DNA from 4 places in the Mesorhizobium sp. B4-1-4 genome. Region 2 is predicted to be linked to each of the others. Evidence: predicted binding sites of a transcription regulator. Region 2 holds the regulator's gene; each other region holds the start of a gene.
What was found. The regulator LexA, encoded in region 2, represses DNA repair genes until DNA is damaged. The targets are predictions, from matches to a motif close to TGTTCNNNNTGTGTTCNG.
Positions count from the first base shown of each region.

Region 1: the regulator LexA is predicted to act here: its motif matches at 4,506-4,523, upstream of dinB (DNA polymerase IV).
Region 3: the regulator LexA is predicted to act here: its motif matches at 5,475-5,492, upstream of FJW03_RS03165 (2'-5' RNA ligase family protein).
Region 4: the regulator LexA is predicted to act here: its motif matches at 2,776-2,793, upstream of recA (recombinase RecA).

Region 1 is NZ_CP083950.1:2,680,198-2,687,767, forward strand. Features, by position in the region: gene FJW03_RS13030 (LysR family transcriptional regulator) at 1-687, opposite strand, end outside; gene FJW03_RS13035 (alpha/beta fold hydrolase) at 808-1,722, shown strand; gene FJW03_RS13040 (dihydrofolate reductase family protein) at 1,809-2,396, opposite strand; gene FJW03_RS13045 (winged helix-turn-helix transcriptional regulator) at 2,507-2,923, shown strand; gene FJW03_RS13050 (TadE/TadG family type IV pilus assembly protein) at 3,038-4,255, shown strand; gene dinB (DNA polymerase IV) at 4,567-5,814, shown strand; gene FJW03_RS13060 (FGGY-family carbohydrate kinase) at 5,833-7,434, opposite strand; gene FJW03_RS13065 (SDR family oxidoreductase) at 7,518-7,570, opposite strand, start outside.
Region 2 is NZ_CP083950.1:1,799,181-1,806,750, forward strand. Features, by position in the region: gene FJW03_RS08655 (ComEC/Rec2 family competence protein) at 1-1,784, shown strand, start outside; gene lexA (transcriptional repressor LexA) at 1,778-2,515, opposite strand; gene FJW03_RS08665 (GntR family transcriptional regulator) at 2,925-3,680, opposite strand; gene FJW03_RS08670 (ABC transporter substrate-binding protein) at 3,832-4,812, shown strand; gene FJW03_RS08675 (ABC transporter ATP-binding protein) at 4,871-5,650, shown strand; gene FJW03_RS08680 (ABC transporter permease) at 5,656-6,579, shown strand; gene kynU (kynureninase) at 6,616-7,570, shown strand, end outside.
Region 3 is NZ_CP083950.1:716,403-723,972, reverse strand. Features, by position in the region: gene FJW03_RS03200 (YbfB/YjiJ family MFS transporter) at 1-511, opposite strand, end outside; gene FJW03_RS03195 (hypothetical protein) at 630-854, opposite strand; gene FJW03_RS03190 (LysR substrate-binding domain-containing protein) at 951-1,943, shown strand; gene FJW03_RS03185 (aminopeptidase) at 1,940-3,196, shown strand; gene FJW03_RS03180 (DUF488 domain-containing protein) at 3,225-3,578, shown strand; gene FJW03_RS03175 (ArsC family reductase) at 3,785-4,138, opposite strand; gene FJW03_RS03170 (nuclear transport factor 2 family protein) at 4,328-4,681, opposite strand; gene FJW03_RS03165 (2'-5' RNA ligase family protein) at 4,829-5,461, opposite strand; gene FJW03_RS03160 (ABC transporter ATP-binding protein) at 5,626-6,711, opposite strand; gene FJW03_RS03155 (cupin domain-containing protein) at 6,701-7,309, opposite strand; gene FJW03_RS03150 (ABC transporter substrate-binding protein) at 7,538-7,570, opposite strand, start outside.
Region 4 is NZ_CP083950.1:1,419,997-1,427,566, reverse strand. Features, by position in the region: gene alaS (alanine--tRNA ligase) at 1-1,359, opposite strand, end outside; gene recA (recombinase RecA) at 1,621-2,718, opposite strand; gene FJW03_RS06760 (carbohydrate kinase family protein) at 2,999-3,943, shown strand; gene FJW03_RS06755 (pseudouridine-5'-phosphate glycosidase) at 4,015-4,932, shown strand; gene FJW03_RS06750 (TfoX/Sxy family protein) at 5,034-5,357, opposite strand; gene FJW03_RS06745 (GFA family protein) at 5,446-5,943, shown strand; gene sufA (Fe-S cluster assembly scaffold SufA) at 6,126-6,506, opposite strand; gene FJW03_RS06735 (SUF system Fe-S cluster assembly protein) at 6,608-7,000, opposite strand; gene FJW03_RS06730 (cysteine desulfurase) at 7,006-7,570, opposite strand, start outside.

The DNA of each region.
Region 1 (7,570 bases), 880 kb from region 2:
GGCATCGCGCATCAGAATCCCATTGTTGACGCGCAGCGCGGTTTCCGGGCGGATCGTCACCAGCCGCCGCGAAATCTTGAACCGCCAGTCGGCGGCACCCCGGATGGAAAAGATGATGCCCTTGTGGCGTTTCAGGTCCTCGATCGTCGCGGGCCGTCCGAACCGCTCGAGATAGTCCGGCGAAGCCACCAGGAAGCGGCGGCTGGAAGCCAGTTTCTTGACGATGACAGGTCCGTCCTCGACAACCGGCCCGTGACGCAAAATGGCGTCATAGCCCTCGGCCACTATGCTGACGAAGCGGTCATCGAGATCGAGCGTCAGTTCAATCCCCGGATGCTTGGCCAGGAAGCCGTACAGCGCCGGGCCGAGATGCAGGATGCCGAAACTGGTTGGAGCCGCTATCCTGAGCGGCCCGGCAAGTTCGCCCCGGCGCTCCGCGACTTCGGCGCCGGCATCGGCCACCTCCTGCATGATGCGCTTGGCGCGTTCGTAGAAACTGCGCCCCGCCTCGGTGATGGACAATTTGCGCGTCGTGCGATCGAGCAGCTTCGTGCCGAGGCTGCGCTCGAGTTCCGACAACCGCTCGCTGATGACCGATTTCGACAGCGCCATGCGCCTGGCCGCTTCGGTGATCGAACCGGATTCCGCGACGGCGACAAAGGCGGCGGCGGATTCGAGCTTCAGCATTGTTCGGCTTTCCCGAATTCACAATCAGGCGACCGTCGCCTAACGAAATCAAGGACATGGTGTCATAGTTGGCGAGGCCGCGATATGGCGGCCGCAAACAAATCTCGGCGGGAGTATGGTATGTTTCGTCCTTTGGTCGTCGTCCTTGGTCTGTTGGCAATGAGCGTTCCAGCTTCGGCCCGCGTGGTCCCCTTTCCGGCCGGTTTCAAGACGCGGACGATCGAGACCAACGGCACCAGCCTGCATGTGCGGGTTGGCGGAAAAGGCCCGGCGGTCGTGCTGCTGCACGGCTTTGCCGATACGGGAGACATGTGGGGAGCGGCAGCGATAAGGTTGATGAAAGAACACACGGTGATCGTGCCCGACCTGCGCGGCATGGGCCTTTCGGCGCATCCCGACGGCGGCTATACCAAGAAAAACCAGGCGGTCGACATCGCCGGCGTGATGGATGCGCTCAAGATCGACAAGGCCGATCTGGTGACGCACGATATCGGCAATATGGTCGGCTATGCGCTGGCCGCGCAATATCCGAAGCGCATCACCAAATGGGTCGTCATCGACGCGCCGCTGCCGGGCATTGGCGACTGGGAGAAGATCAAGCAGAGCCCGCTGCTGTGGCACTTCAACTTCCGCGGCCCCGACATGGAACGGCTGGTCAAGGGCCGCGAGCGCATCTATCTCGATCGCTTCTACAACGAATTGTCGGCCGACCCGAAGAAGATCGACGAGGCGACGCGCGTCCACTACGCGAAGCTCTATGCCCGGCCGCATGCGATGCATGACGCCTTCGAGCAGTTCAAGGCATTCGACCAGGATGCGATCGACAATCAGGCGATGCTGGCCAGCGGCGGCAAGCTGACAATGCCGGTGCTGGCGGTGGGCGCCGAGAAATCGGCCGGCACGAGCCAGGCCGACATTCTGCGCTTCGTCGCCAGCGACGTGACCGGAGCCATCGTGCCCGCCTCCGGCCATTGGATCATGGAGGAAAACCCTGACGCCACCGTCAAGCTGATCACGGATTTCCTCGCCAGGTAACAACCTCGCGGAGCGGCCATTCCGGGCTTTGCCGAGACCGGTCTTGTAAGGCAAAACCGAACCGGGTTGATCGGCCACAGCCCCGGTCACCCCGCCGGCGCGTAGCGGCTGACCACCATGCCGCAGGCATAGGCCTTCGAGGCGAGCAGCCGCAGCTTCCCGAAACCGCCCTGGTCGAAGATGCGGCGGCCCGCGCCCAGCACGGCCGGGTTGACGAACAGCTGGAACTCGTCGACCAGCCCGGCCGCGATCAGCGAGGAAGCAAAGCCGGCGCCGCCGAAGACGGCGATGTCGCCGCCCTCGCCGGCCTTCAGCGCCGCGACCTCACGCGGCAGGTCGCCGCTCACCACCGTCGTGCGTTCCCATCGCGAGGCCTTGAGCCTGTCGCTCGGCACCACCTTGTGCGCCTCGACGATGCGCCGGGCGAAGGCGTAGAACGGATCGGCCGGATATTTCCGCGCCGCATTGCCCCAATGGGTGAGATAGCCCTCCTCGGCCATCTTTCGGCTGAGCAGGATGGTGTCGATGCCGGCGAACACGACGTTGAAGTCCCGCTTCAGCTCGGCGTCCCAGCCATTGTCGTCACCCCATTCCCAGAGCTGCCAGTCATGGTCCTCATTGGCGCCGACGAAACCGTCGACCGATATCTGCATATGAAGGATCAGCTTTTTCATGTCTGGAGGTGCTCCTCGTCTCAATCGCCAAAGTGGTTTACTTCTGGAACCATTGACGCGAAACCAAAATGATGTCAATAGTGAAGTGATTTAAAAATGGAACCATAGACATGTCGACGCGCGAAAGATCCGGCTGCCCGATCAACCTGTCGCTCGAACTGCTCGGCGACCGCTGGACGCTGCTCATCATCCGCGACCTGGTCTTCGCCGGGAAAAAGCATTTTCGCGAGTTCCTGCAATCCGATGAAGGCATTTCCTCGCGTACGTTGGCCGAGCGGCTGCAGACGCTGCAAGACGAAGGCATTCTCACCCGCAGCGACGACCCGACCCACGGGTTGAAGGCGATCTACCGGCTGACCGAGGCCGGTATCGACCTGTTGCCGGTGCTGGCCACGCTCGGCGCCTGGGGCAGCAAGCACCGCAAGGCCGACGATGATCTCGCCCGCATCGCCGACGAACTGGCCGCCGGCGGCGATGCGGCGCTGGAACGGATCAAGGCAGCGCTGCGCGCGGAGCATGCTGGATAGGGGCGCGTGGCAGGCCTTCCGTCCAGGTGATCGGTTTAATTTTAGCGTTTCGTAAAACAATACGTAGAAACCCCTGCTGTAGTACCTGGTACTGATCTGACGAGGGGCGCTGTCGTGTTGAAAGACTTCTGGGCTTCGGAGCGCGGCAATTTCGCGCTGACCACGGTGATCGCGATGCTGCCGCTGATGCTTGGCGTGGCCGGCGCGATCGATCTGGTGGGCACGAGCGACGACGCCGACCACTTGCAGAACTCGCTGGACGCGGCGGGACTCGCCATCGGGACAAAATATTATGCCGGAATGGCGGCTGGCGACGTGCAGCAACTCGGCCAGAACTTCTTCACGGCCAATATGCGCGCCGCCGACCAGCAGGAATATTCGGGAAGCGTCGCAGCCCTCTCGAGCGCCGCCAGCGGCGGCCCCAGCGCCTACTACATTTCGCTTTCGTCCAGCATCAGCCGTCCCAGCTTCATCAGCGCCCTGCCCCCCTGGCAAGCCTCGCGCTCCACTATGGTCAAGATCGTGCCCGGTGCGCAGGCCTGCGTACTTGCGCTCGATCCTCATGCATCCGCTGCGGTCAACCTGCAAGGCTCGACCAACGTCGCGATGAACCATTGCGTGATCGCCGCCAACTCGGACGCGGCCGATTCCGTCAACAGAGGCGGCTCTGCGCTGGTGAGCGCCAGCTGCGTTTCGACCGTTGGCGGCACTTCCGGCCTCTTGCCGCCCAACGCCAGCTTGAGTTGCGGCAATCCGCTCGAACGTCAGTACGCGTCGTTTGACCCGCTGGCCAACGTCACCCCTCCCCCCTACACGCTTTGCCAGACGGCACCCAACGGCAAATCCATCACCCTTTCGCCCGGCACCTATTGCGACAAGACATGGTCGGGAAACATCACGCTCAACCCCGGCGTCTACATACTGCGTGGGGTCACCATAAAGCTCGGCGGAAATGGCAGCCTCACCGGCCAGGGCGTGACGATATTCCTGATGGAAGGCGCGCAAATCTACATCAACGCAAATGAACAGGTGACCCTCTCGCCGCCCACCAGCGGCACCTATGCCGGCATCACCATATTCCAGGATCGCGGCAATACATCGCCGCTGACACTGAATGGCGGGGCCGGCTCGGTGATCAGCGGCTTCATCTACGCACCGGACGCGCCGATATTCTACGCCGGCAACTCGGATATGAATTCCCAGGGCGACTGCATCCGGCTCGTCGGCGATACCGTGCAGATGACAGGAAATTCGGCCGTGCAGTCGGATTGCGCGGCGGCGCTCGGAAATCGCGAAATGTATGCGGGCCGCCTGATCACGCTTGTCAAATGAGCCGAGAGAGCCGGCCGCCGGCGGCAAGCCGTCTCTGGAAGCGATGAAGACGGTATTGCGGGCCGGGCAGTTTGGTTAGGCGGCGGCTCTTTTCAGGTTCAGGCGAAGCAGCTTTCCTCTCTAAGTCAGCGCCGCCCCTCACCTGCCTGCCGGCATCCTCTCCCGGTAGAGTTACGGGGAGAGGATCGCTCATCGCCGATTTCATCAACCTGCGGGATGCTTTTCAACAAACCCGTTCCTTGCTTGACAATGATCCCCTTTTGTTCTTCATTCGTTCGCATCTATCAGCAACTGCGGATGAGCGGTCGGGAATGGAGACGACAGCCACCATCCTGCATGCCGATCTCGATGCCTTCTATGCCTCGGTCGAGCAGCTGCTCGATCCGTCGCTGCGCGGCAAGCCGATCGCGGTCGGCGGCGGCGTGGTGCTGGCCGCCTCCTATGAGGCGCGCGCCTTTGGCGTGCGCGGCGGCATGCCGGGACGCAAGGCGCGCGAGCTTTGCCCGCAGCTGATCTTCGTCGGCGGCAATTTCAGCCACTACCAGCGGCTGGGCGACGCGGCGATCAAGGTGCTCGTCGATTTCACGCCGGTGGTGGAGCGGATCTCCATCGACGAAGCCTTCGCCGATGTCGCCGGCTGCACGCATCTGTTCGGCCCGCCGGACGAAATCGCCAAAACCATCCGCCGCCGCGTGCGGGCCGAACTCGGCCTGCCGATCTCGATTGGCGTGGCCCGCACCAAGCATCTGGCCAAGATCGCCTCGCAGGTGGCCAAGCCCGACGGGCTGGTGGTGGTCGATCCGGGAACCGAGCTTGCCTTCCTGCACGACCTGCCGGTCTCGCTGATGTGGGGCGTCGGCCCGGCGACCAGGGCGCGGCTGGCCGAAATCGGCGTCGAGACCATCGGCCAGCTGGCCAGGACGCATAGCGGCGCGCTGACGCGACTGCTTGGCCCCGCCGCCGGCGAAAAGCTCGCCGCTCTGTCATGGAACCGCGACCCGAGAAAGCTGGAGACGAAGCGCCGCGCGCATTCGGCCGGCGCGCAATCGGCGCTTGGTCACAAGCCGGCCGTGGCGCGGGTGATCGTGCCGACTTTGCTGCATCTGGCCGACCGCGTCGCCAGCCGGCTGCGCGCCAAGGCGCGGCCCGGCCGCACGGTGACGGTGCGCGTGCGCTTTGCCGATCTCCGCGCCGTGACGCGCTCGATTACGCTCGACCAGCCGATCTCGGCGACCACCATGCTGGCCGAAATCGCCGGCGATCTCGTGCGCGGCGTGCTTGCCGACCACCCCCGGGAGAAGGTGATCTCGCTGCTGGCGATCTCGGTCTCGCATCTGGAGGAAAGCGCCGAACTGCAGCTCGACCTGCCGCTCGGGCTTGCCGACGAGAAGCGCCGGCCCGGCACCCAGAAAGGCCTGGCACGCTTTGGCGCCGACCGCGCCATCGACAAGATCCGCGAGCGCTTCGGCAAGCAGGCGGTCGGCTACGGCGCAGTGGCGCTCGAAGCGGGACGTTCGGTGCCCGACGAATTCAGGGAACTGGCGGAAAAGGAGCTGTGAGCGGACGGCGCACCCGTCTCAGCCTCTGATCGCCCTACCCGTCTGCTGCAGCAGCTCAAACGCCGCGAAGCGCTTGGCGTGCCAGCCGGTCAGCGGCGCGTTGGGATGATAGGCTTCGCCGAGTTCCGACATGGCGGCCATGGCCATCACCAGATCCTCATAGGCTCCAGCAGCGACGGCTCCGAGCATCGCCGAGCCCAGCAGCACCGGCTCCTGCGAGGTCGACGCCACCACAACCAGGCCGGTTGTATCGGCCAGCAGTTGGCGGACCAATGGGCTTTGGCCCGCGCCGCCGCTGACGACGATCGTATCGACGGCAATGCCCTTTTCGCGCTCGGCGCGCACGATCTGGCGCGCGCCATAGCCAAGACCGCAGATGCCGGCGACATAGAGCGCGACCAGGCTGTCGAGACTGGTGTCGAGATCGAGCCCGGCGATCAGCGCATGTGCGTCCGGATCGGCGAAAGGCGCGCGATTGCCAAGAAATTCCGGCACGACATGGATGCCGCCGGCCAGCGCCGGCACAGCCGCCGCCCCGCCCCGGCTTTCGGCCAGCAGCGACAGCCAGACGCTGAGAGTGAGCCCTGCGGCTCGTGCTTTCTCCGTCGCTTCGCCGGCTGCCGGATGCAAGCGCACCAGGTGGTCGATGGCCGCGCCTGCCGCCGATTGCCCGCCCTCGTTCAGCCATAGGCCCGGCACCATGGCCGAGAAATACGGACCCCAGACGCCGTCGACAAAAGCCGGCTCGGCCGTCGTCGACATGGTACAGGCCGAGGTGCCGAAGACATAGGCCATGCGCGACAGAACACTGCCGGCTGCGCCGCGCGCGCCGACCGTGCCGATACCACCGGCATGCGCGTCGATCAGGCCCGCCGCTACGGCTGTTCCCTCGGCCAGGCCCAGCTCTGCGGCCGCTTGCGCCGTCAGCCCGCTGCCGAGTGCCGCACCGGCTGGCACGATCTCGGTGCCGATGCGCGTGAAGGCCTCGTCGGCGAGTGCCCCGAGGCCTATCTCGCGGAAATATCCCTCGTCCCATCGGTTTTCATGCGCGAGGTAGGTCCATTTGCAGGTCACCGTGCAGACCGAGCGGGCAAGGCTGCCGCTGGCACGCCAGGTCAGGAAGTCGGCGAGATCCAGAAACTGCCAGGCCGCGTCGAAGGTAGCAGGCAGGTTTTCGGTCAGCCACAGAAGTTTCGGCGTCTCCATTTCCGGCGAGATGACGCCGCCGACATAGTTCAGCACCGCCTCGCCACTGCGGTTGATGCGGCGCGCCTGTTCCGCCGCACGGTGATCCATCCACACGATGATGTTGCGCTCCGGATCGCCAGATGGGCCAACCGGCAGCGGCGCACCGCCTTCGCCCAGCACCACGAGCGAGCAGGTGGCATCGAAGCCGATCCCGGCGATCGTCTCCGGCGCGGCGCCGGATTGGGCGACGGCCTCGCGCACCGCGGCGCACACCGCACGCCAGATGTCGCGGCTCGACTGCTCGACGATGTCGCCGGGCTCGCGCCACACCTTGATGTCCCGCTTGGCCGAGGCCAGCAGGGTGCCGGACAGATCGAACACCCCGGCGCGCGCGCTACCGGTGCCGACGTCGATGCCTATGTAATGGGGCAAGGAAAACCTCTGATTTCAGGGAGCAGCAGGTCGTAAGCAGTGAGTGGACGGTGGTGAGGTGGAGCCCGGCTACCGACTACTCTTCAGAGATCATTGCTCTGCGGCAGGATCACGAGATCCCTGATGGTGACGTTCC
Region 2 (7,570 bases):
TGGCCGCCGGCTCGTTGATATCAGGCTATGCCAAACTCTTGCCGCCGACCGGTCCGGTGCGGCCGGACAGCTATGATTTCTCCTTCGACAGCTACTTCGCCGGCATCGGCGGCAGCGGGTTTTTTCTCGGCAATCCCAGGATTGTCACAGCCGAGGACGACATGCCTCTTTTGGCTCGCCTGTCCGCTGCGGTGGAAAATGCCCGCCAATCCATCGCCGGCCGCATCACGGGCATCGTCGGCGGCGCCGAAGGCGAGATCGCCGCGGCACTGATCGTCGGCGTGCGCGCCGGCATTCCCGACGAAATCAACGAGGCGATGCGGCGCACCGGCATCTATCACATCATCTCCATTTCCGGACTGCATATGGCGCTGGTCGCGGGCACCGTCATGGGTCTGCTGCGCGGCGCCTTCGCGCTGTTTCCAGATTTTTCCGCACGAAGGCCGGTGAAGAAATACGCGGCCGCCGCAGCGCTCTTCTCGATCGCTGCCTATCTCGTCATTTCGGGCATCGTCGTTGCCGCCGAACGCAGCTTCATCATGCTGGCGGTGATGCTGATCGCGGTTCTGTTCGATCGCGCGGCACTGACCATGCGCAACCTGGCGATCTCGGCGATCGCCGTCATACTGGTCTCGCCGCATGAGGTGGTCGGACCGAGCTTCCAGATGTCGTTCGCCGCGACCGCCGCCCTGGTTGGCGCCTATGCCGGTTGGGCGGATTATCGTGCGCGAAAAACGAGGCCGCCATCGCCGAAGCTATCCCTGCCAGGGCTTCTGACGCAAAAATTCCTGCTGACGACGGGTGGATTGGCTATGACCTCCATCATCGCCGGCAGCGCTACGGCGCCGTTTGCCATTTGGCATTTCCAGCGTGTATCGCCGCTCAGCTTGTTCGCCAATCTGGCCGTCATGCCGATCGTTTCGGTCGTGATGTTCCTGGCCGTCGCCAGCGCGTTGCTCATGCCGTTCGGCTTGGATGTGCCATCCCTTTACCTGATGGGCAAGGGCCTGACGGCAATGATCGCCATATCGGCGTGGATATCGGAACGCTCTCCTGTCGATGCGGTCGGGCTGATTTCCCAGCAATCCGTGCTGCTGGTGACGGTCGCCCTGGTCATCGCGACGATGGCGACGACATGGCTGCGGCTCGCCGCACTCCCATTCGCACTTGCCGGCCTGTTGACTGTGTCGGATACGCGCACGCCCGATGTGCTGATCTCGGAAGATGCCCGACTGGTCGCGGTGCCGATCGGCGGTGGCGAACTCGCGGTCAGCCGGGCACGCCCGAACGAATTCACCGTCGACAACTGGAAACGTGCATTGGTATCCGAAAGCATCGTCGTGCCAGAGGTGTTCAACAAGACAGACGGGCAGTTCACCATCGCCGATGCCGTAAACCTGCCGCCGGGAGCACCGTTCTACTGCACCGACGGCGTCTGCCTCGCCAGGCACCCGTCCGGAGCGATCGTCGCGCATGTCGAAGACCGCAAGGATACCTGGAAGGCCTGCGGTTTCGCCGACGTGATCGTCGTCAACGACGCGACCGGCTATGACGCCTGCCATAACCCGCTGGTTCTCGTCGTCACCAAACGGCAACTCGCTCGCAAAGGGAGTGCTGCGGTCTTCTTCGACCGCCAATCGGCGACTGGCCCACCAATCGTCAGCTTCGCCGTCGACAGGCCATACCGTCCCTGGCATGAACAGCGCAAATTCTCGCGCGAGGCGAGGGGCCTGCCGCCCTATAAAAAGCCTGACAATACAAGCGCGCCAGTGCCTGCTCAGTAGCGCCTGATCAGCCCGACGAGTTTGCCTTGCACCTTGACCCTGTCCGGCCCGAAAATGCGGGTCTCGTAGGCCGGGTTGGCGGCTTCAAGGGCAATCGAAGCTCCCTTGCGGCGGAACCGTTTCAGGGTCGCTTCCTCTTCGTCGACCAGCGCCACGACGATCTCGCCCGGGCTCGCTGTATCGGCGTTGCGGATGATGACCGTGTCGCCATCGAAGATCCCGGCCTCGATCATCGAGTCCCCCTTGACCTCCAGCGCATAGTGCTCGCCCCCCATGATCATGTCAGGCGGCACCGAGATCGAATGCGTCTGGTGCTGGATGGCATCGATCGGCACACCGGCGGCGATACGGCCCATCACCGGGATCGAGACCGCGGGAATCGCATCGTCGTCATTGCCGGCCGCGGGCAAGCGCGACGGCGCCGGCTTGATCTGACGACCAAGGTTGCCCTGACCGAGGCTGCCCTGGATGACACTTGGCGAAAATTTCTTTGCCGCATTGAGGCCCGGCGCGATCGAATCCGGCAACCTGAGCACTTCCAGTGCGCGCGCCCGATTGGGCAGTCTCCGAATAAAGCCACGTTCCTCCAGCGCCGTGATCAGGCGGTGGATCCCCGACTTGGAGGCAAGATCAAGAGCCTCTTTCATCTCGTCGAAGGAGGGCGGGATGCCGCTTTCCTTGAGCCGTTCATGAATGAACATCAGCAGTTCATGTTGCTTGCGCGTCAGCATGGCGGCCCCCAAGGCATTGAACGAAGGGTCTGAATCGGAATCGAAAAACAAACCCAGAACAAACACTATCTGTTCCAGTTGTGTTCCGCAACCGTTTAAAGTTTAGTGAATTTGTTAAGGGGTTCGAAATTTTTGCCGCCGGCAACAAACGGCAACCGACGCTTACCGACGATTTCTGCCCCGGACACACGCATTGAAATCGTTTTGGTTAATGGCCTGTGGCCCACCCCTTGTTGAGGTTTGGCTTCATCGTTTGAAAGGCGCACGGGGCGATTTATGGAGTCGCCCAGTGTCATCCCAGCGGAACGAAACGAAACCAAAACGCCAACGTTCGCCAGCTCGCTTGGGGATGGATCCGTGTGTAAGCGTCGGACTGCGCGGAAGCGCCGAAATCATCCGGAAACCGCTTTCAGGCTGCCGGCGCGTGCGGTGTAGTTGTTGGCGCTGCTGTCTTCGCTGTGAAATAGACGTGCAGCGTGTAGCCGATATGCGCCGTCATCAATGCCTTTGCCCGCTCGACATCACGATCGAGCGCCGCCTCCATGATCGCGGTGTGATGCTCGATCGCGATCGCCTCGCGCAGTGCGTCCATGGCCTCTCCATAGCCATGCTTGAGGCCGGCCGCTGCCCGCAAAGTCGGCGCCAGGCCGAGAAAACGATGATGTCGCCGCAGCTGATCCGCGATCGTCGAGCGGAATCGCAGCAGCCAGTTGGACGTCGCAGCACTCAGCAGCGCCGCGTGAAAGGCCTCGTGGCTTTCGTCCCACTGATCGACGGCCGCATCCGAGGGGTCGTCAACCGCGGTCTTGCAGCGAGAGAGCCGGTAATGAGCGGTGACAACGGCATCTTCCCATTGCCTGTCGCCTTTTTCCATCGATTCCAGGAACAGGGGCATCTCGACAACCATCCGCGCGCGCGCCAGGTCCTCGAGTTCGGCCCGCGACACGGGAGCGACGGCAAAGCCGCGATTGCTGATGGCAGTGACAAGGCGCTCGGCTTCAAGCCGAGACAATGCTTCACGCAGCGGCGTCCAGCCGACGCCATATGTGCCGCGCAGCGCACTCAACTTGAGCGGCGCACCCGGCATGAGGCGCGTCGTCAGAATATCGCGCCGCAGCAGCTGATAGGCCGCCTCCGTCTTTGTGGAACTATTCTGATCCTGCATCGCAGTCCGTCCATCGTCAGGCTTGGAAAATTATATATCATGGCGGTGCATGGCAAGAATTATATATAATGTTTGACATGGACCGGCGGACTGACCATGATCGCCTGATGTGCCGTCTTTAAGCGGCGCTAATCAAATCTGGGAGGAAATGATGTTGAAGTCGAAATGGCTGTCAGGATTGGCCCTGGCAGGCGCCTTGATGGTCAGCGCCGGCAGCGCCGCGGCCGATCAGATTCGTATCGGCATAGCCAATTTCGGAGAGCATCCTCAGTTGAATGCCGCCATAGCCGGTTTCAAGAAGGCGCTGACGGACAATGGCTTTGTCGAGGGCAAGGACGTCGTCTACACCGAGAGCCATACCAATTTCGACGCATCGCTTGTGCCGCAGATGATCGCCAAGCTGCAGGCGGAGCAGCCCAAGCTGATTTACACCATCACCACGCCAGTCTCGCAGATCGCCAAGAAGGCGCTCGCAGGGTCCGGCATTCCGATCGTCTTTGCCGCGGTCACCGATCCGGTCGCGGCCAAGCTGGTGCCGTCATGGGACTCCGGAGACGAAGGCATGACCGGCGCCAGCGATCTGCAGGATGTCGCCGCGGTGATGGCCTTCACCAAGAAGCTGCTGCCGAACGCCAAGCGCTTTGGCGTGCCCTACAATCCAGGCGAGGCCAATGACGTCGCCCTGATCGAAAAGATCAAGGCGGCGGCACCCACGGCCGGCTTCGAGGTCGTGGAGGTCGGCATCGACAACGTCAATGACATCCAGCAACGCATCGCTTCGCTTGCCGGCAAGGCCGACGTGATCTACGGCCCGGCTTCGAACCTGATCCAGCCGGCGATTGCCGCTGTCTCCGCAGCCGCTCGCCAGGCCGGTATCCCGGTCGTCAACTCCGATGACAGCGCGGTCCGCAACGGCACCGTACCGGCAAGCTTCGCGGTCAACTACACGCAGGTCGGCGTCAATGCCGGCAACATCGCCGCCGAAATCCTTAAGGGCAAGGATCCGAAGACGATCGCGCCGTCGCGTCCGGCTTACAAGGACCACATGGCAACGATCTCCCGCAAGGCGATGGCCGCGTTCGGCATCGAGATACCCGCTTCGATGGCCGATTGCGGGTGCATCGTCGACTGACGTTGGGCTGCAGCGGTGACGGCGTCGGCGCCGTCACCCTTCAGTTGTGGGAGGAACGATGCTCGAGATCCGATCCGCGCGCAAAGTGTTCTACAAGGGCCAGGCCGACGAGAAGGTCGCGCTGGACGGTCTCAACCTGTCGTTGGCCACGGGCGAGTTCGGTATCGTCATCGGCTCCAATGGGGCCGGCAAGAGCAGTATGCTCAACGCCATTTCCGGAGCTCTCATCCTCGATTCCGGCAGGATCCTGATCAACGGCACCGATGTGACAAACATGCCGGTGCACAAGCGCGCGGCAAAATTGGCGCGCGTCTTCCAGGATCCGATGCGCGGCACAGCCGCCAGCATGACCGTGGCGGAGAACATGTTGTTGGCTGACCTTCGCGGCCACAAACGCGGCTTGCGGCAAGGGCTGAACGCCACCCGGCTTGCGTCCTACAAGGAGCGCTTGTCCATACTGGGTCTCGGCCTTGAAAACCGCCTGGACACACGAGTCGACCTGCTTTCGGGCGGGCAGAGGCAGTCGCTGTCGCTGATCATGGCGGTTGGCGGATCGCCGGACCTGCTGCTGCTCGACGAGCATACGGCAGCGCTCGACCCGCGCACGGCCGATATCGTCATGCAGGCGACGGTGCGCGCCGTCAATGCGCTAAAACTGGCCACGCTGATGGTGACCCACAATATGCAACATGCCGTCGACCATGGCAGCCGGGTGATCATGCTCGACGCGGGCCGGGTCCTGCTGGAGGTCACCGGCGAGGAGAAGGCAAGGGCGACGGTTGTCGATCTGATCGGTCATTTTTCCGTCAAGACCGACCGCATGTTGCTGGCGAGCTGACCACCATGGGCTTTATTCAGGACGTTCTGACCAGCTTCGTCGCGATCATTCCGGTCACCCTGGCGCAAAGCCTGATCCTGGCCTTTGTCGTGCTCGGGATCATGATCCCGTTTCGCATGCTGAATTTTCCCGATCTCACCAGCGAAGGCGCCTTTCCTCTGGGCGGCTGTGTCTGCGGCGTGCTGCTGGCTGCCGGCGCATCGCCGCTGACGGCCATCGTGGTCGCCTTCGTGGCGGGCCTCGCGGCAGGCTGCTGCACCGCCTTCATCCATCTGCGCTTCCGCATCCATACGCTTCTTGCGGGTATTCTGATGATGACGATGCTCTACAGCATCAACCTGCGCATCATGGGCAAGTCCAATCTCTCCGTCTTCGGCTCACCCACTGTGTTCGACTGGGTGCCGTTCGCGCGGCCTGGTTTTCCGGTCAGCAAGATCGTTGTTGCCGGCCTTCTCGCGCTCCTCGTCTTCCTGGCGCTCTACATGTTCTTCAGGACCGAGAAGGGGACCGCGGTGCGTGCGGTGGGCGCCAACCCGGACATGGCCGAGGCTCAAGGCATCAATGTCTGGGCGGCGACCATAGGCGGTGTCGGGCTGGCGAGCGCGTTTTCGGCGTCAAGCGGCGCGCTGATGGTGCAGTCGCAGGGATTTGCCGACGTCAATATGGGACTGGGGATTCTCATCAACGGGCTTGCCGCGCTGATGATCGGCGAGGCGGTTATCGGCAAGCAGACGGTCTGGCGTCAGCTGCTGGCGCCTTTCGCCGGCGCGATCATCTACTACCAGTTGGTGTCGTTCTGCCTCGCCGCCGGCATGCCGCCGCCTGACCTGAAGCTTGCCACCGGCTTGTTCGTGCTCGCCATGCTGGCCTTGCCCAGCCTCAAGCGCAGCCGGGGATCCGCGCCGGCTCGCGAAGCCATTCGTGAATAAATTAGAGCGTGAACAAACCAGGGAATGTCTGAAATCATGCGTGCAATGCTCGATCTCGCAGCAGTCGAAGCCATGGATGCGGCGGATCCGCTGCGTGCCATGCGCGACCGGTTCATTTTGCCGGACGGGGTTATCTATCTCGACGGCAATTCGCTCGGCGCGGCGGCCCCCGCCGTCTTCAACGAGCTGCAGAAGGCCGCGACCCAGGAATGGGCGCAGGATCTGATCCGTGCCTGGAACACCGCCGGCTGGTTCGAAATGCCGGTCGCCCTTGGCGACCAGCTCGGACGCCTGATCGGCGCCGCGGCCGGCCAGACGGTGGTCTGCGATACGACCTCGATCAACATCTACAAGGTGCTGCATGCCGCGCTTGGCATGCGGCCGGACCGGTCGGTCATCGTCGCCGAAGGCGACAGTTTCCCAACCGACCTCTATATGGCCGAAGGTGTCGCATCGACACGGCCGGGTACGGTGCTGCGGCTCGAAGGGGTCGACGCGCCTGATATCGAGGACCTGATCGACGAACGCGTCGCCGTCATCCTGGTCAACCACGTCAATTACAAATCCGGGCAGTTGCGTGACATGGCCGCGCTGACGCGCAAGGCCCATCAGGCTGGCGCGCTGATCGTCTGGGATCTCTGCCACACAGCCGGGGCCTTACCGGTCGAACTCGACAGCGCGAACGCTGATTTCGCCATCGGCTGTACCTATAAATATCTCAATGGCGGTCCGGGCGCGCCGGCCTTCATCTACGCCGCAAAACGTCATCACGGCGATGTCCGGCAGCCGCTGAGCGGCTGGTGGGGGCATGCAAGGCCTTTCGCCTTCGAACAAGGGTATGAGGTCGGCACCGGCATCCGCCGGTTCTTGTGTGGTACGCAGCCTGTGCTTTCGATGCGGGCGCTGAAGGGGGCACTGGATCTTTGGGACGACGTCGACATGGCGGTGGTGCGCAAAAAGAGCATCGCGCTGACCGACCTGTTCATTGAGC
Region 3 (7,570 bases), 1.1 Mb from region 2:
AGAGCCAGCCGGCCGCCCAGCCGGCATGCCCAGTGACCAGCACCGCCATCATCGCCGCCGATATCGCGATACCAAGGCCGACGCCGCCAAAATGCCAGGCCTGCAGGTCGCCACGACCGGCGGCGGCAATATGGCTGAAAACGATGCTGGCCATGAACACCATGACAAAGGCGCTGGCGAGACCCGCCAGAAAACGGATGACGAGAAAGGCGACCATTGTGTCGGTCAGCCCCATCAGCGCGGCAAGCACGGTGCTGGCGCCAAGACCTGTCAGCATCAGCAAACGCTCGCGCCCATGCGCCCAGCCGCCAGCCGCGGCAAGCGCCCCGACAAGGTAGCCGAGGTAATTGGCGGAAGCGATCCACCCGGCATTGGCCGGCGACAGATGCAGTTCTTCCATCATGCCGGGCAGGATCGGCGTGTAAACGAAACGGCCGATGCCCATGGCGACGGCCATGGCAATCATGCCGGCGAAGGCGAAGCGCAGCGCTGTGGAGTTGGCCGATTTCATTGCAGCGCACAATAAATGCAGCGACCGCCGAAACAATCCGCCTTTCATTGGGCCAGCGGGGCCTCAGCGCGCCATGCTCCGCTCGACTTTTGCTTGATCCCGAACGCGTGGCGTCCGCTCAGCAGCGTCCACCGAAATCGACGTGAAATGAAGCGGTCTCATGCACGGTCCGCCGCGCCGTCAGCCTGAACGGCACGTCAGCGAGTTCACGCTGCGACATGGCGTTCAGCACCGGATGCGACAGCGGATCGGTCACCCACCTCTGCGTATCGCGGTCGCAGAGTGGCTCATGCGACGCATTCGCGGCGAACATGACCTTCAGCGACGACAGCATCCTCAGCATTTCCGGCTCCGTGGATCTGTCTCCCCTCAACAAGGTCAGCCGTTTCGGTCTCTCTTTCAATTGAGATTCCGGTCGGATCGGTTTAGAAAAACTCAAATGGCCATGCTCAACCGCGTCCATCTCAATGGCCTTCGCGCCATCGAAACCGTCGCCCGTCTCGGATCGCTGGCGGCGGCCGCCGGCGAGCTCAACGTTTCCGTCAGTGCCGTCAGCCAGCAGATAAGCCGCACCGAAAAGCAACTCGGCCAGGCGCTGTTCGAGCGTACGGCGAGCGGTCTGGTCCTGACCGAATTCGGCGCCATCTTCGCCACCCGCCTCGGCGCGGGGTTTCGCGAGCTTGCCTACGCGGTGGCGATGGCGGACGAAGCGACCCAATGCACGCTGGTGGTTTCGGTGGCACCGGCCTTCGCCTCGAAATGGCTGCTGCCGCGGCTGTCGCGCCACTTCGCCCGGCATCCCGACGTGCTGCTGCGCATCGACGCCTCGGTGCGGCTCACCGATCTCGATCACTCGGACATCGACATCGCCATCCGGCTTGGCGACGGCAAATGGCCGGGCGGGCGAGCAGAACTGCTTTTGGCGCAGGAGATCTTCCCGGTCTGCGCGCCATCGATCGCTGGCAAATTGCAATCGATCGAAGATTTGGCGCAGACCTGCGCCATCACCGACGAACGGGCGATGATCAACTGGGAAAGCTGGTTCGCCGCCGCCGGCGTTCCGCCCGTCACCTTCCAGAAAGGCGCGCGCTTCACCGATCCGATGCTGTGTCTGGAATCGGCGATCGCCGGCCATGGCGTGATGCTGGGCTGGCAGTTGCTGACGGCCGATGCACTGGCCGACGGGCGGCTTGTGGCGCCGTTCGGGGTCCGCGCCCAAAGCGGGCTCGGCTACTGGCTGGTGACCTCGTCGGCCAAGGCGGAGAGCCGCAAGGTCCGCGATTTCAAGGTCTGGATCCGGCAAGAGATCGAGGCGACGATGGCACAGTTCGGATCGGTGACTGCAGGACCCGCTGGCACGAACGCGGTGGAAAGCAGCGTGGCACCGGTCTATGTTGAACGAGACATCCCACTACGACAGGCAGGATCATGACCACACATTCGCGCGGCGTTTCCGCAACGATCGACCCGGTGAAGCTCGACAGGCTGGCGGAGGTCGCCATCAAGGTAGGCCTGCAATTGCAACCGGGACAGGATCTGGTGCTGACATCGTCGATCGCAGCACTGCCGCTGACCAGGCGCATCGTCGAGCATGCCTACAAGGCCGGCGCCGGACTAGTGACGCCGATCTTCAACGATGACGAGATAACGCTGGCGCGCTACCGCTTCGGCGCCGACGCCGGCTTCGACCGCGCCGCCGGCTGGCTGTATGAGGGCATGGCGGAGGCCTTCTCCAACAATGCGGCCCGGCTTGCCGTGCGCGGCGAGGATCCCTCGCTGTTGTCGGCGCAGGACCCGGCCAAGGTGGCGCGCGCCAACAAGGCCAATTCGGTGGCCTACCAGCCGGCGCTGGAAAAGATCACCGGCTTCGATATCAACTGGAACATTATCGCTTATCCCGATCTGGCCTGGGCCAGGCAAGTCTTCCCGGATGACGCCGACGACGTCGCCGTGGCGAAGCTTGCCGACGCCATCTTCGCCGCCTCGCGCGTCGATGTCGAGGATCCGATCGGCAACTGGAAGGCGCACAACGCAGCGCTGCGCGGCCGCACAGAATGGCTCAACGGCCACAACTTCCACGCCCTGCATTTCACCGGCCCGGGCACCGACCTGACGGTCGGGCTGGCGGACGGCCATGAATGGATAGGCGGCGCCTCGACGGCCAAGAACGGCATCACCTGCAACCCCAACATCCCGACCGAGGAAGTCTTCACCACGCCGCATGCAAGGCGCGTCGAGGGGCATGTCTCCTCCACGAAGCCGCTGTCCTACCAGGGCACGCTGATCGACGAGATCTCGGTGCGTTTCAAAGAAGGCAGGATCGTCGAGGCCAAGGCGTCGAAGGGCGAGGATGTCTTGAAGAAAGTGCTCGACACCGACGAAGGCGCACGCCGCCTCGGCGAAGTGGCACTGGTGCCGCATTCCTCCCCAATCTCGGCCAGCGGCCTGCTGTTCTTCAACACGCTGTTCGACGAGAACGCCGCCTGCCACATCGCGCTCGGTCAGTGCTATTCGAAATGCTTCGTCAATGGCGCCTCGCTCAGCCAGGACGAGATCGCGGCGCGCGGCGGCAACAAGAGCTTCATCCACATCGACTGGATGATCGGTTCGGACAAGATCGACATTGACGGCGTCAACAAGGACGGCAGCCGCGTGCCTGTGATGCGCAAGGGCGAGTGGGCCTGACGACGCCCCTTGGCTTTCGGAGCTTTCCATGGCCCTCGAATTGGCGGTCAAGCGGATTTACGAGCCACCGGCGCCCGGTGACGGACAACGGGTGCTGGTCGACCGCATCTGGCCGCGCGGCGTCAGCAAGGAGGACGCCGCGCTGACGCTATGGCTGAAGGACATCGCACCGAGCGACGACCTGCGCAAATGGTTCGGCCATGAGCCAGCGCGTTGGAAAGAGTTTCAGCGGCGGTATCGAGCCGAGCTGGATAGCAATGACGATGCGGTGACGGTGTTGCGCGCTCTGCTTGATAAAGGCCGGGTGACGTTGCTCTACGGAGCGCATGACGAGGCGCACAACAATGCAGTGGCGCTGGCGGGGTACTTGCGCGGGGATTGAAGCGGTTTTCGAAAGCTGGCGGGACAGCGCCGCCCCCCCTCTGTCCTGCCGGACATCTCCCCCACAAGGGGGGAGATCGATGTCGCGATGGCTTTCGCCAATTTTCAACGTTGAAGACGAAGGTCCGACAGCGGAGCTGCCAATCTCCCCCCTTGTGGGGGAGATGTCCGGCAGGACAGAGGGGGGCGCGAAGGATCGCCACCTATCTACTTTGCACCAACCACCTGCTGATAAGCATCCGGCTTGAACCCGACGAGAACACTGTCACCGACCTCCAGCACCGGCCGCTTGATCATCGTCGGTCTGGCCAGCATCAGCGCCTTGGCCTGCTTTTCGTCGAGCGATTGCTTGTCTGTCTCCGGCAGTTCGCGGAACGTGGTGCTGCCCTTGTTGAGGAGCTTTTCCCAGCCGACCTTGCCGACCCAGCCATTCAGCCTGCCCGCTTCAATCCCGTCGGCCCGATAGTCATGGAAACGATAAGGCACGTCATGGCTCTCCAGCCAGACGCGTGCCTTCTTGATCGTGTCACAGTTGGTGATGCCATATATGGTGATCGTCAAAGCGCGCTTCCCTGCTGATTGTCGAATCCGTCCTGCACCCTAAACCGCCCTTCCCGCTTTGCCAGCGCCCGCATCCCATGTGAAGATGATTTGAACCTCGCATGAACGGCCAGGGCATTGCCCCGGCCGCCATGCTCGTTTTTCGCCTGCAGCGAAGAAAGCAGACTCCGGAAAGCCGGCGGCATTGCCTCAATAGTAGAAGCGCTCTTCGGTAATCTTGCCGTTCTTGACTGTGTACAGGCCAACCTCATCCATGGTGACGCGCTCGCCCGTAGCCTTGGGCGTTATGTCAAACGTGAAGCGCACCGCGAACTGGTCGCCGTTGACATACGGGCCTTCGACGGAGCCGCCGTGCACTTCGTTGTTCTCTTGCCACCACTGGCCCTTCTGTTTCACGGCTTCCTTGCCGTTGCAGACGGCCATAGGGCCCTCCATGGCTTCATAGCTGACGATTTCGTCAGCATTGTACTTCTGAGCGGCACTTTCGTTGTCGCCCCGCCTGAGCAGTTCGGTGAAATCCTTGGCAATTTCCGCGACGGTCATTTGTCTTCCTCCTGTTCCGACGCACTCGAAGTAGGGAAGCGCTCGCCAGTCCGCCAGCTTTGCCCGCACGACAGCTGACAAGCTTTGTCAGGACGATAGACATAGCGCGGCTCTGTGACGACGGTTTGAGGGCGAGCGATCGGCGCATCACATCGCACTGAGCGGCCAACAGTCCGGGAAAACGTACTTCTTCAGTCCGCGCAAGCTGTGCACAAGAACGAACTCCCGGGCGACAAAGCTGATTGGGCCGATAGGCTGTTGCGGAATAAGTTTCTGGTCATAGGCCAGCGTCAAATGTGGAACGAAACCGTCTGAAGCTTTGAGTCCTTCGCGCGACATTTCAGCGCCGAGCTTCCTGCTCAATTCACAAACCGGTCCGTCATCGGCGAGAAGCACGAAAGGATGCTTGGCCGGGCGGCCCCTCGTCGCCGGGCGACCGGGAAAGCTCCTGAAATGACGGAAGGTGACATCAAACTCAGACATCGCGATGCGTCGCCCCGATCGGGCCGCTGCGAAGATGATTTTCTCTGGCAGCCTTTTGTAATCACCGACATGTTGCAGGCTGACGTGAAACCGGTGATACAGCAGACGTGAGCCGGTTATCTCACATTGGCCGCACAGCTGGCTTTGACAATCCGCAAACCGCGAATAGTCCTTCTGCTGCAGAAACAAGCCGTAGAAGACGCGCTCCGGCCGCTTAGGCCGCCATGGCGGCTCTGGAATTCCGAAATCGAACTCGCCTTGGTACATACGCGTACGCTCGCCAAGGAACGCTCCCATTTTGCTCCGGCGTTAGAACAAAACAGGAACATCTCTTTGAGTCAAGCGTGGATTGCTTCGAAGCCCCAGCCCGCATCCGATGCCCTTGACCTCGAGAAAGTCATGGACCCCAGTCGGCGTATTCGCGGCCGTTGCCGACTGCCTGTAGCCGCCGATGGAGCAGGTCAGCCAGGCAGCATAGGGCAGTTGGCGCCACGGCGCAGGCTGATATGCGCGACGTCGCCGACGCTGAATTGGAAACCCTCCGCCTGGCGCGGCGCATCGATGACAATAGGTGCGCCTTGGTCGAGTTCGGCATGCAGCCGCAGCGTGCGGCCATGAAAGACGACGCTGTTGACGCGCGCCGGCGCCGTGCTCGGCGCGGCCTCGGTCGTTGCCAGCAAGTCCTCCGGGCGCACCCCGATGGTCCGCACTTCGCCTTGCCGGGGTGACTTCCCAGTTTCAGAAGTTGCCTCCAGCGCCAGGGCGCCGGCGGCGAAACGCAGGCGATCGCCGTCGCGGCCGACAAACCGGGACTGCAGGAGATTCATGGTGCCGATGAAGCTCGCCACGAACGTCGTGGCGGGCCGGTCGTACAGTACCGCCGGTGGCGCGATCTGTTCGATGCGGCCCTTGTTCATGACGACGATGCGGTCGGAGATCGACAGCGCTTCGGTCTGGTCATGGGTGACCATGACGAAGGTGGTGCCAAGCCGCGACTGCAGCCGCTTCAACTCGACCTGCATCTGTTCGCGCAGATGCGCGTCAAGCGCCGACAGCGGTTCGTCGAGCAAGAGCACGCGCGGTTCGCAGACGATGGCGCGGGCGAGCGCGACGCGCTGGCGTTGGCCGCCGGAGAGTTCGGAAACGCGGGCACGAAGCTTGTCGGCGAGGCCGACCATGTCGAGGGCTTCACCGACGCGTTTTGCCTGTTCGGCTCCGGACAATTTGCGCAGCGACAGACCGAAGCCGACATTTTCGGCGACGTTCATGTGCGGGAACAGCGCGTAGTCCTGGAACACGGTATTGACCGGCCGGTCGTAAGGTCGAAGCTCGGTGATGTCGCGGCCGTCGAGCAGCACCGCGCCGCTCGACGGGCTTTCGAAGCCCGCAATGACGCGCAGGCTGGTGGTCTTGCCGCAGCCCGATGGTCCGAGCAGGGTGATGAACTCGCCGCTGATGATGTCGAGATCGACGGCGTCGAGCCCGACGATACCGCCGGGAAAAATCTTCGATACCGCCTGCAGGCGGACGAGCGGATCAGGCGCCATCGCGAACCTCGGACGGTTTCGTGGTGTTGACCCAGAGGATCCGGCATTCCTCGCCGCCAGGATTGCGGAAAGCGTGCAACAGCGTGCTCTTGAAGGCAAAACTGTCGCCGGTCTTCAGCACGTATTTTGTCGAATCCACCACCAGTTCGACCTCGCCGGCCAATACGTAGCCAAACTCATGGCCTACATGCGCATAGGCTTCCGCGGTGCCGCCGCCGGCTTCCACCGTTACCAGCATGCCGGTCAGCGTCGCGCCCGGCGGCGACAGCAGCGCCTTGGCGATGCCCTCCGACTTCACCGGGATGGCGCGGCGGCTGTTGGCACGCACGCAGTAGAGATCGTTGGCGGCATCGTCGCCGTCGGCGATCAGCGCCGACGGCTCGATGTCCAGAGCCGCGGCGAGCGGCCAGATCACCTTGACGCGCAGCGAAGACATGCCGCGCTCGATCTGGCTGAGCGCGCCGATCGACACGCCCGCCCTGGCGGCAAGCTCCGCCAGCGAAAGGCGGCGCTCGAGCCGCAGGGCCCGCACCCGCCGACCGACGCGAACGTCGGCATCGTCCTTGGGTTTCTCGGCCTGTTCGTCCAGCATGTCCATGCATCGGTCCTCGTTTGCCGCATCCTTATCGAGCAACGCAGCATTGTCGTTCGCACGTTTGCGCTGCCCCTCACCCTTACCCTCTCCCCGTGAAAAACGGGGAGAGGGGGTCGCCGACGTTGCGGCCAGTCCCCTTCTCCCCGTCTCTATTACGGGGAGAAGGGGCAGGCGGATGAGCGGCGGCGCAAACTTCAGTAATCCAATCGCCTCCAACAAGGCTGGCCAGCGTCACCCGCCGGCCTTCACCTTCTCGAACATCTT
Region 4 (7,570 bases), 380 kb from region 2:
GCCGGTCTTCTCGCGGATCGGGAACCAGACCGTCTCGGTCGCGGCCTCGCCGGAGCCTGCCCAGTGAGCGCGCGCCTCGGTCCTCTGCCGTTCCATCGCGTCGGTGAAGCCGGCAAGATCGACCGAGATGTTGCGCTGCCGCAGCGCGTCCTGCGTCAGGTCGAGCGGGAAGCCATAGGTGTCATAAAGTTTGAACGCAGTCTCGCCGTCCAGCATGTCGCCGGCATGGAGCTTTTCCGTCGCCTCCGACAGCAGGCCAAGGCCGCGCACCAGCGTCTTGCGGAAGCGGGTTTCCTCGAGTTTCAGGGTTTCGGTAATCATCTCTTCGCCGCGCACCAGCTCGGGATAGGCCTGGCCCATCTCGCGCACCAGCGCCGGCATCAGCTTCCACATCAGCGGATCGCGGGCGCCGAGCAACTGCGCATGGCGCATGGCGCGGCGCATGATGCGGCGCAGCACATAACCGCGGCCTTCGTTCGACGGCAGCACGCCGTCGGCCACCAGGAAGGAGGACGAGCGCAGGTGATCCGCAATGACGCGGTAGGACGCCACCGTTTCCGCGCCAGGCGCCCGCCCAAGCGCGGACGACGCCGCATCGATCAGGTGGCGGAACAGGTCGGTCTCGAAGACGCTTTCCACCCCTTGCAGGATGGAGGCCATGCGCTCCAGGCCCATGCCGGTGTCGATCGACGGGCGCGGCAGGTCGATGCGCTGCTCCTTCGTCACCTGTTCATACTGCATGAACACCAGGTTCCAGAATTCGAGAAACCGGTCGCCGTCTTCCTCAGGACTGCCGGGAGGTCCACCCCAGATGTGCTCGCCACGATCGATGAAGATTTCCGAGCACGGCCCGCAGGGACCGGTGTCGCCCATCGCCCAGAAATTGTCCGAGGTCGCGATGCGGATGATGCGATCGTCCGAGAAACCGGCAATCTTCTTCCAGAAGCCGGCCGCCTCGTCGTCGGTGTGATAGACGGTGACCAGCAGCTTGTCCTTCTTCAGCCCGAACTCCCGGGTGATCAGGTTCCAGGCAAGCTCGATGGCGCGCTCCTTGAAATAGTCGCCGAAGGAGAAATTGCCGAGCATCTCGAAGAAGGTGAGATGGCGCGCGGTGTAGCCGACATTGTCGAGGTCATTGTGCTTGCCGCCGGCGCGAACGCTCTTCTGGGCGGTGGTGGCGCGCGAATAAGTCCGCTTCTCCAAACCGGTGAAGACGTTCTTGAACTGCACCATGCCGGCATTGGTGAACATCAAGGTCGGATCGTTGCGCGGCACGAGTGGGCTCGAGGCCACGACCTCATGGCCCTCCTTGCGGAAATAGTCGAGAAATGTCGACCGGATCTCGTTCACGCCACTCATGACTGCTGCCTTTTCGCGAAAACCGCCGGCACAGCCGGCGGAAACTGGTCTCTGCGTCTTAGAAAATAGACTTGGCCTTTTAGCGGGCACGCCCGACCCTGTCCAGAAACACGGAATTGGGCCAATCCAGGAGCTTACCGGTCTGCCGAAAACGAAAACCGCCGGCTCGAAGGCCGGCGGTTTGGAACGCGGTATTAAAGAACTCGGTTACTTAAGCATCAGGTGATAGGCTGAATTTATGGCCGAACTCTGGCCATTGCCCTACATCGCGCCGGCTTCGTCCTCAAAACCGTCTTCGCCACCTTCAGAACCGCCATTTTCAAGGAATTTCTCGGCGATCAATCCGGCGTTCTGCCTGAGCGCCAGTTCGATCTCGCGCGCGGTGTCGGGATTGTCGCGCAGGAACAGTTTTGCATTCTCGCGGCCCTGGCCGAGGCGCTGCGAATTGTAGGAGAACCAGGCGCCCGACTTCTCGACCACACCAGCCTTGACGCCAAGATCGACCAGTTCGCCGGTCTTGGACACGCCTTCGCCGTACATGATATCGAACTCGACCACTTTGAAGGGCGGCGCCAGCTTGTTCTTGACCACCTTGACGCGGGTCTGGTTGCCGACGACCTCGTCGCGGTCCTTGACCGAGCCGATGCGGCGGATGTCGAGGCGCACCGATGCATAGAATTTCAAAGCGTTGCCGCCCGTGGTGGTTTCGGGCGAACCGAACATGACGCCGATCTTCATGCGGATCTGATTGATGAAGATGACCATGGTGTTGGAACGTGAGATCGAAGCGGTCAGCTTGCGCAGCGCCTGGCTCATCAGCCGGGCCTGCAGGCCGGGCAGCGAATCGCCCATCTCGCCTTCGATTTCGGCACGCGGCGTCAGCGCTGCCACCGAATCGACCACCAGCACGTCGATGGCGCCGGAGCGCACCAACGTGTCGCAGATCTCCAGTGCCTGCTCGCCGGTGTCGGGCTGTGAAATCAGGAGGTTTTCGAGATCGACGCCGAGCTTGCGGGCATAGACAGGATCGAGCGCGTGCTCGGCATCGACGAAGGCGCAGATGCCGCCCTTCTTCTGGGCTTCAGCCACGGTGTGCAGGGCCAGCGTCGTCTTGCCAGAGCTTTCCGGCCCGTAGATCTCGATGATGCGGCCGCGCGGCAGGCCGCCGACGCCGAGCGCGATGTCGAGGCCGAGCGACCCGGTCGGCACTGTTTCGATCTCGACGACCTGCTCGTTGGCGCCGAGCCGCATGATCGAGCCCTTGCCGAAAGCCCGCTCGATTTGCGACAGCGCCGCATCCAGAGCCTTTGATTTGTCCACTGCCTTATCCTCTACAAGCCGCAAAGTATTCTGAGCCATGATACATCACCCCTTGGTCGTCAATGAAGGCCGGACAATCCGCAATCCCTGTCATTTTGTACCTTTTTTGTTCTCATTTGGCAAGGGGAGACAACCAACTGAAAAACAAGAGATATCCTGATCTGTTCTTTTTTTGTCTCGCAGACCGAGGCAGCGATGTCCTCGCATTGGGCCAGACGGCTCGATTGTATCGATCCGCCGAATCGCTGCCTTGCATGCGAAGCTCTGTCGCGCAGTGTAGCGCTTGTGTGGCGCCAATAACAAAGGTCATATCGCCGCCATGGTGAAATCCGCGAAGATACTGGCCGTGGGCGGCGCCCATATCGATCGGCGTGGCCAGGTGGCCGGTCCGTACGTGCCAGCGGCGTCCAATCCCGGCACAATGCGCGAGGATGTCGGCGGCGGCGTATTCAACGCGTTGCGCAGCACGGTGCGCCGAGGTGTCTCGGCTTCGCTGCTGTCGGTGCGCGGCGGCGATGCCGCGGGCGATACCGTGTCACGCGGTATAGCGGAAGCCGGCATTAAAGACCTGTCGGCAGTGTTCCTCGATCGCACCACGCCGAGCTACACGGCGCTGATTGACCGCGAGGGCGAGTTGATCGTCGGCTTTGCCGACATGGTGCTTTATGATCTGGCCTTCCCCAAGCAGATCAGGCGCTCCAAGATGCGGGAGGTGGTCGCCGACGCCGACGCCATCCTGTGCGACGCCAATCTGCCGGCGTCGGCTCTGGAGCGGCTGGTCTCGCTCGCCGCCGGCAAACCGGTTTTCGCCATTGCCATTTCGCCGGCCAAGGTGACGCGGCTGATACCGGTGCTCGGCGAACTGGCGCAACTCTTCATGAACCGGCGAGAGGCCGTTGTACTGGCTGGCGTCAATTCGAGTGCCTCCGAGCGAGAGATGATCGACGGGTTGCGATGCAACGGCCTTGCCAGTGGCGTGGTCACGGCAGGCAGCGCGCCGGTGCTGGGCTTCGATGAAGCAGGCGCGTTTTCGATCCTGCCGCCTGCCCCGAGGAAAGTCGCCGATGTCACCGGCGCCGGCGACGCGCTGGCGGGTGCGACGGTCGCGGCGCTGTTGCGCGGTCTGCCACTGCGCCAGGCCTTGCGCGAAGGCGTCGCGGCGGCAACGCTGGCCATCGAAAGCGCCAACGCCGTGCCAGAATTCACCGCGGCGAGCTTCGCGGAAGCACTGGCCCTTGTGCCGGATGCGCGGGAAATGGCATGAGACCGGCAAATTCACAGCGCCGCAGGGATGTTTACGCGTCCTGATGGATGCGCCGCGATTGGAGATTCGAGATGACCCCAGAGAGCGCCCACCCCTTCATCGATGTCCATGCTCCCGTGGCGCAAGCCCTGGCTGCCGGGCGTCCCGTGGTGGCGCTGGAAAGCACCATCATCACCCATGGCATGCCCTACCCCGACAACGGTGCCATGGCGGCCAATGTCGAAAAGATCATCAGCGATGGCGGTGCCGTGCCCGCCACGATCGCCGTGGTTGGCGGCCGCATCAAGATCGGTCTTTCCGACGGCGAGCGTGAATCGCTGGCCATGACCGGCGATGCGATGAAGCTGTCGCGCGCCGACCTCGGCTTTGCAGTGGCGCAAGGGCGCACCGGCGGCACCACGGTCGCCGCGACCATGATCGCGGCGCATATGGTGGGGATAAAAGTGTTCGCCACCGGCGGCATTGGCGGCGTGCACAAAGGTGCGGAAAAGAGTTTCGACATTTCCGCCGATCTCGATGAACTGGCGCGCACACCGGTCATCGTCGTCTCGGCCGGCGCCAAGGCCATCCTCGATATCGAAAAAACGCTTGAGGTGCTGGAAACGCGCGGCGTGCCCGTGGTTGGCCATGGCTGCGAGACAATGCCGGCCTTCTGGTCGCGGCAATCGCCGTTCCGCGCGCCGTTGACCTTGCACAAACCGGAAGACATCGCGCATTTCTACAAGACGCGGGCAGCGCTCGGTCTCGGCGGCGGCGTGCTGATCGCCAACCCGGTGCCCGAAAACCATGAAATCTCGGCGGAAGAGATGGCCGGCTATATCGAAGCAGCACAGAAGGCCGCCGAGGCGCTCAACGTGAGCGGCAAGGCGGTGACGCCGTTCCTGCTGGGAAAAATCCTGGAACTGACCGGCGGCCGGAGCCTGAAGACCAACATCGCGCTGGTCGAGAACAATGCAAGATTGGCGGCGAAGATCGCCAAGGCGCTGTAGGGTTCAAATGTGAGGCGGTGCAAGAATTAACTTATCAGCCGAGTTCCCGCCCCCCCTCTGCGCCTCGACATGTCCGAGAAAGCCTGCACTGCCGCAACGTGCTACTTGCCCGCGCGCCGCCCGGCCTCATAGGCTCGCCGGGCCCAGACAGTCATTTCGTCCGGGTCATCAAAAGCGCTGTCGGGAATGCTCCAATAAGGCATGGCGACCAGCTTGCCGTGGCGCGAACCGGTATAGGTCCACTGCCGGCAACCGGCGGCTTCGAAATCGGGCGCGCTTTGCTCGTCGGCCTTGAGCAGCAATTCGCCGCGCAGCACGATGGCGACGATCACACCATCGAAATAGATGCCCTTGCCGCCGAACAGCCTGCGGATGCTGACCGGGCCAAGGCCTTCGAACAGTTCGGCGATGCGTTCATTGTCCATGCCGCGATCATGTCATCGGCATTTGACATTGTCATCGCGCAACCAAATCATGCTGACGGGCTGGGAACATTTCGTCGGAGTTTTTATCATGCCGGTTCTGCTCAAGGGATCCTGCCGCTGCAATGCCGTGCGTTTCGAGGTGGAAAGCCATACGCCCGTGCCGTTCATGCTCTGCTACTGCTCGATCTGCCGCAAGCAGCAAGGCGGCGGCGGGTTCGCCATCAATCTCGGCGCCGACTACAAAACGCTCAACATCAGGGGCAAGAGGAGCCTCGGCGTCTATCGGGCCGAGATCGAGGATGACGAGCATTTGCAATGCGAAATCTCGACGGGGGAACGCAATTTCTGCCGCAAATGCGGATCGGCGTTGTGGCTCTACGATCCGACATGGCCGGATCTGGTGCATCCCTTCGCCTCGGCGATCGACAGCGACCTGCCGAAACCACCTGAGAAGGTGCACCTGATGCTGAAATACAAGGCGAGCTGGGTAGAGCCTGATGTCGGCAAGGGCGACAAGACGTTCGACATCTATCCCGAGGAATCGATCGCCGACTGGCACAAGCGGGTGGGGATGTGGGTTGCGTAACGTTCTTCGCCCATTTACCGGGCGAAGATGCCGGCAGGCAGACTGCGCAAATGTTGGAGAGGCTGGCGCTGCCCCTCATCCGGCCTTCGGGCCCTTCGTCATTCGAAAAGCCAAGCAATTGGCTTTTCGCCCGCTGCGCGGACCACTCCTCACCTCCCCGTAAATGGGGCGAAGGAAGTGCTTTAGGCGGAGGCGCGCGCCTCTGCCAGCGCCTTCAGGTCGGCCGGCTTCAGCTCGACCGATTCGCCGCAGCCACAGGCCGAGCTCTGGTTCGGATTGTGGAAGGTGAAGCCGGTGCGCAAAGTCGTCTGCTCGAAATCCATCTGCGTGCCGAACAGGAACAGCGCCGCTTCCGGCGCGACATAGACGTGTGCGCCGTCGCGCTCGATGTGGTCGTCCTTGGCGTTGGGCTCGGTCACCAGATCGATCGTGTATTCCATGCCGGCGCAGCCGCCCTTCTTGATGCCGAGGCGGATGCCATGCGCCTTCTCGCGTGTGGCGACGATCTCGCGCACCCGCTCGGCGGCCTTTTCGGTCATGGTGATGACGGCAAAGCGTCCCATTCTTTTTCCTTCTCCATTCCGTGCAGGTTCAAGGTCTGCCGAATGATTCTCACCTAAAATGGTGAAGTTTTATCCATGGTGCAAGTGTGCCAAGCTCAACGCTAGTACCAGCCAACCGCGACCTGCGCCTCTTCCGACATGCGGTCGGGCGTCCATGGCGGGTCGAAGGTCATGTTGACTTCGACGCCTGATACGCCTTCGACGGCGCCGACGGCGTTTTCCACCCAACCGGGCATTTCGCCGGCCACCGGGCAGCCGGGGGCGGTCAGCGTCATGTCGATCTTGACCGAGCGGTCGTCCTCGATGTCGATCTTGTAGACGAGGCCGAGCTCGTAAATGTCGGCCGGGATTTCCGGGTCGTAGACGGTCTTCAGCGCCGAGACGATGTCGTCGGTCAGCCGCGCCAGTTCGTCGGCGGGAATGGCCGTGGCGGAGACGACGCCATTGACGCCGGCTTCCGGCGCGGCCTCTGTGGCTGTGCTGATATCTTCCATGGTCGTCACCCGAAAAACTTGCGCGCTTTTTCAAGCGCCTCGGCCAAAGCGTCGACTTCGGCCCTGGTATTATACATGCCGAACGATGCCCTGCATGTGGAGGTTACGCCAAAGCGTTTCAACAGCGGCTGGGCGCAATGCGTACCGGCGCGCACTGCCACACCCTGCCTGTCTATCACCATCGACACGTCATGGGCGTGAATGCCCTGCAATTCGAAGGAGATGATGGCGCCCTTGCCCGGCGCGTCGCCGAAGATGCGCAGCGAATTGATGGCGCGCAGCCGTTCATGGGCATAGTTCTTGAGGTCTTGCTCATGCGCCGCGATGCGTTCCCGACCGACAGAGTCCATGTAGTCGAGCGCAGCACCCAGCCCGATCGCCTGCACAATCGGCGGCGTGCCGGCCTCAAAACGATGCGGCGGCTCGTTGTAGGTGACGATGTCTTCCGTCACCTCCTCGATCATTTCGCCACCGCCCATGAAGGGGCGCATACCCCCGAGAATGTCCTTCTTGCCGTAGAGAACGCCGATGCCCGAGGGGCCATAGACCTTGTGGCCGGTGAAGACGAAG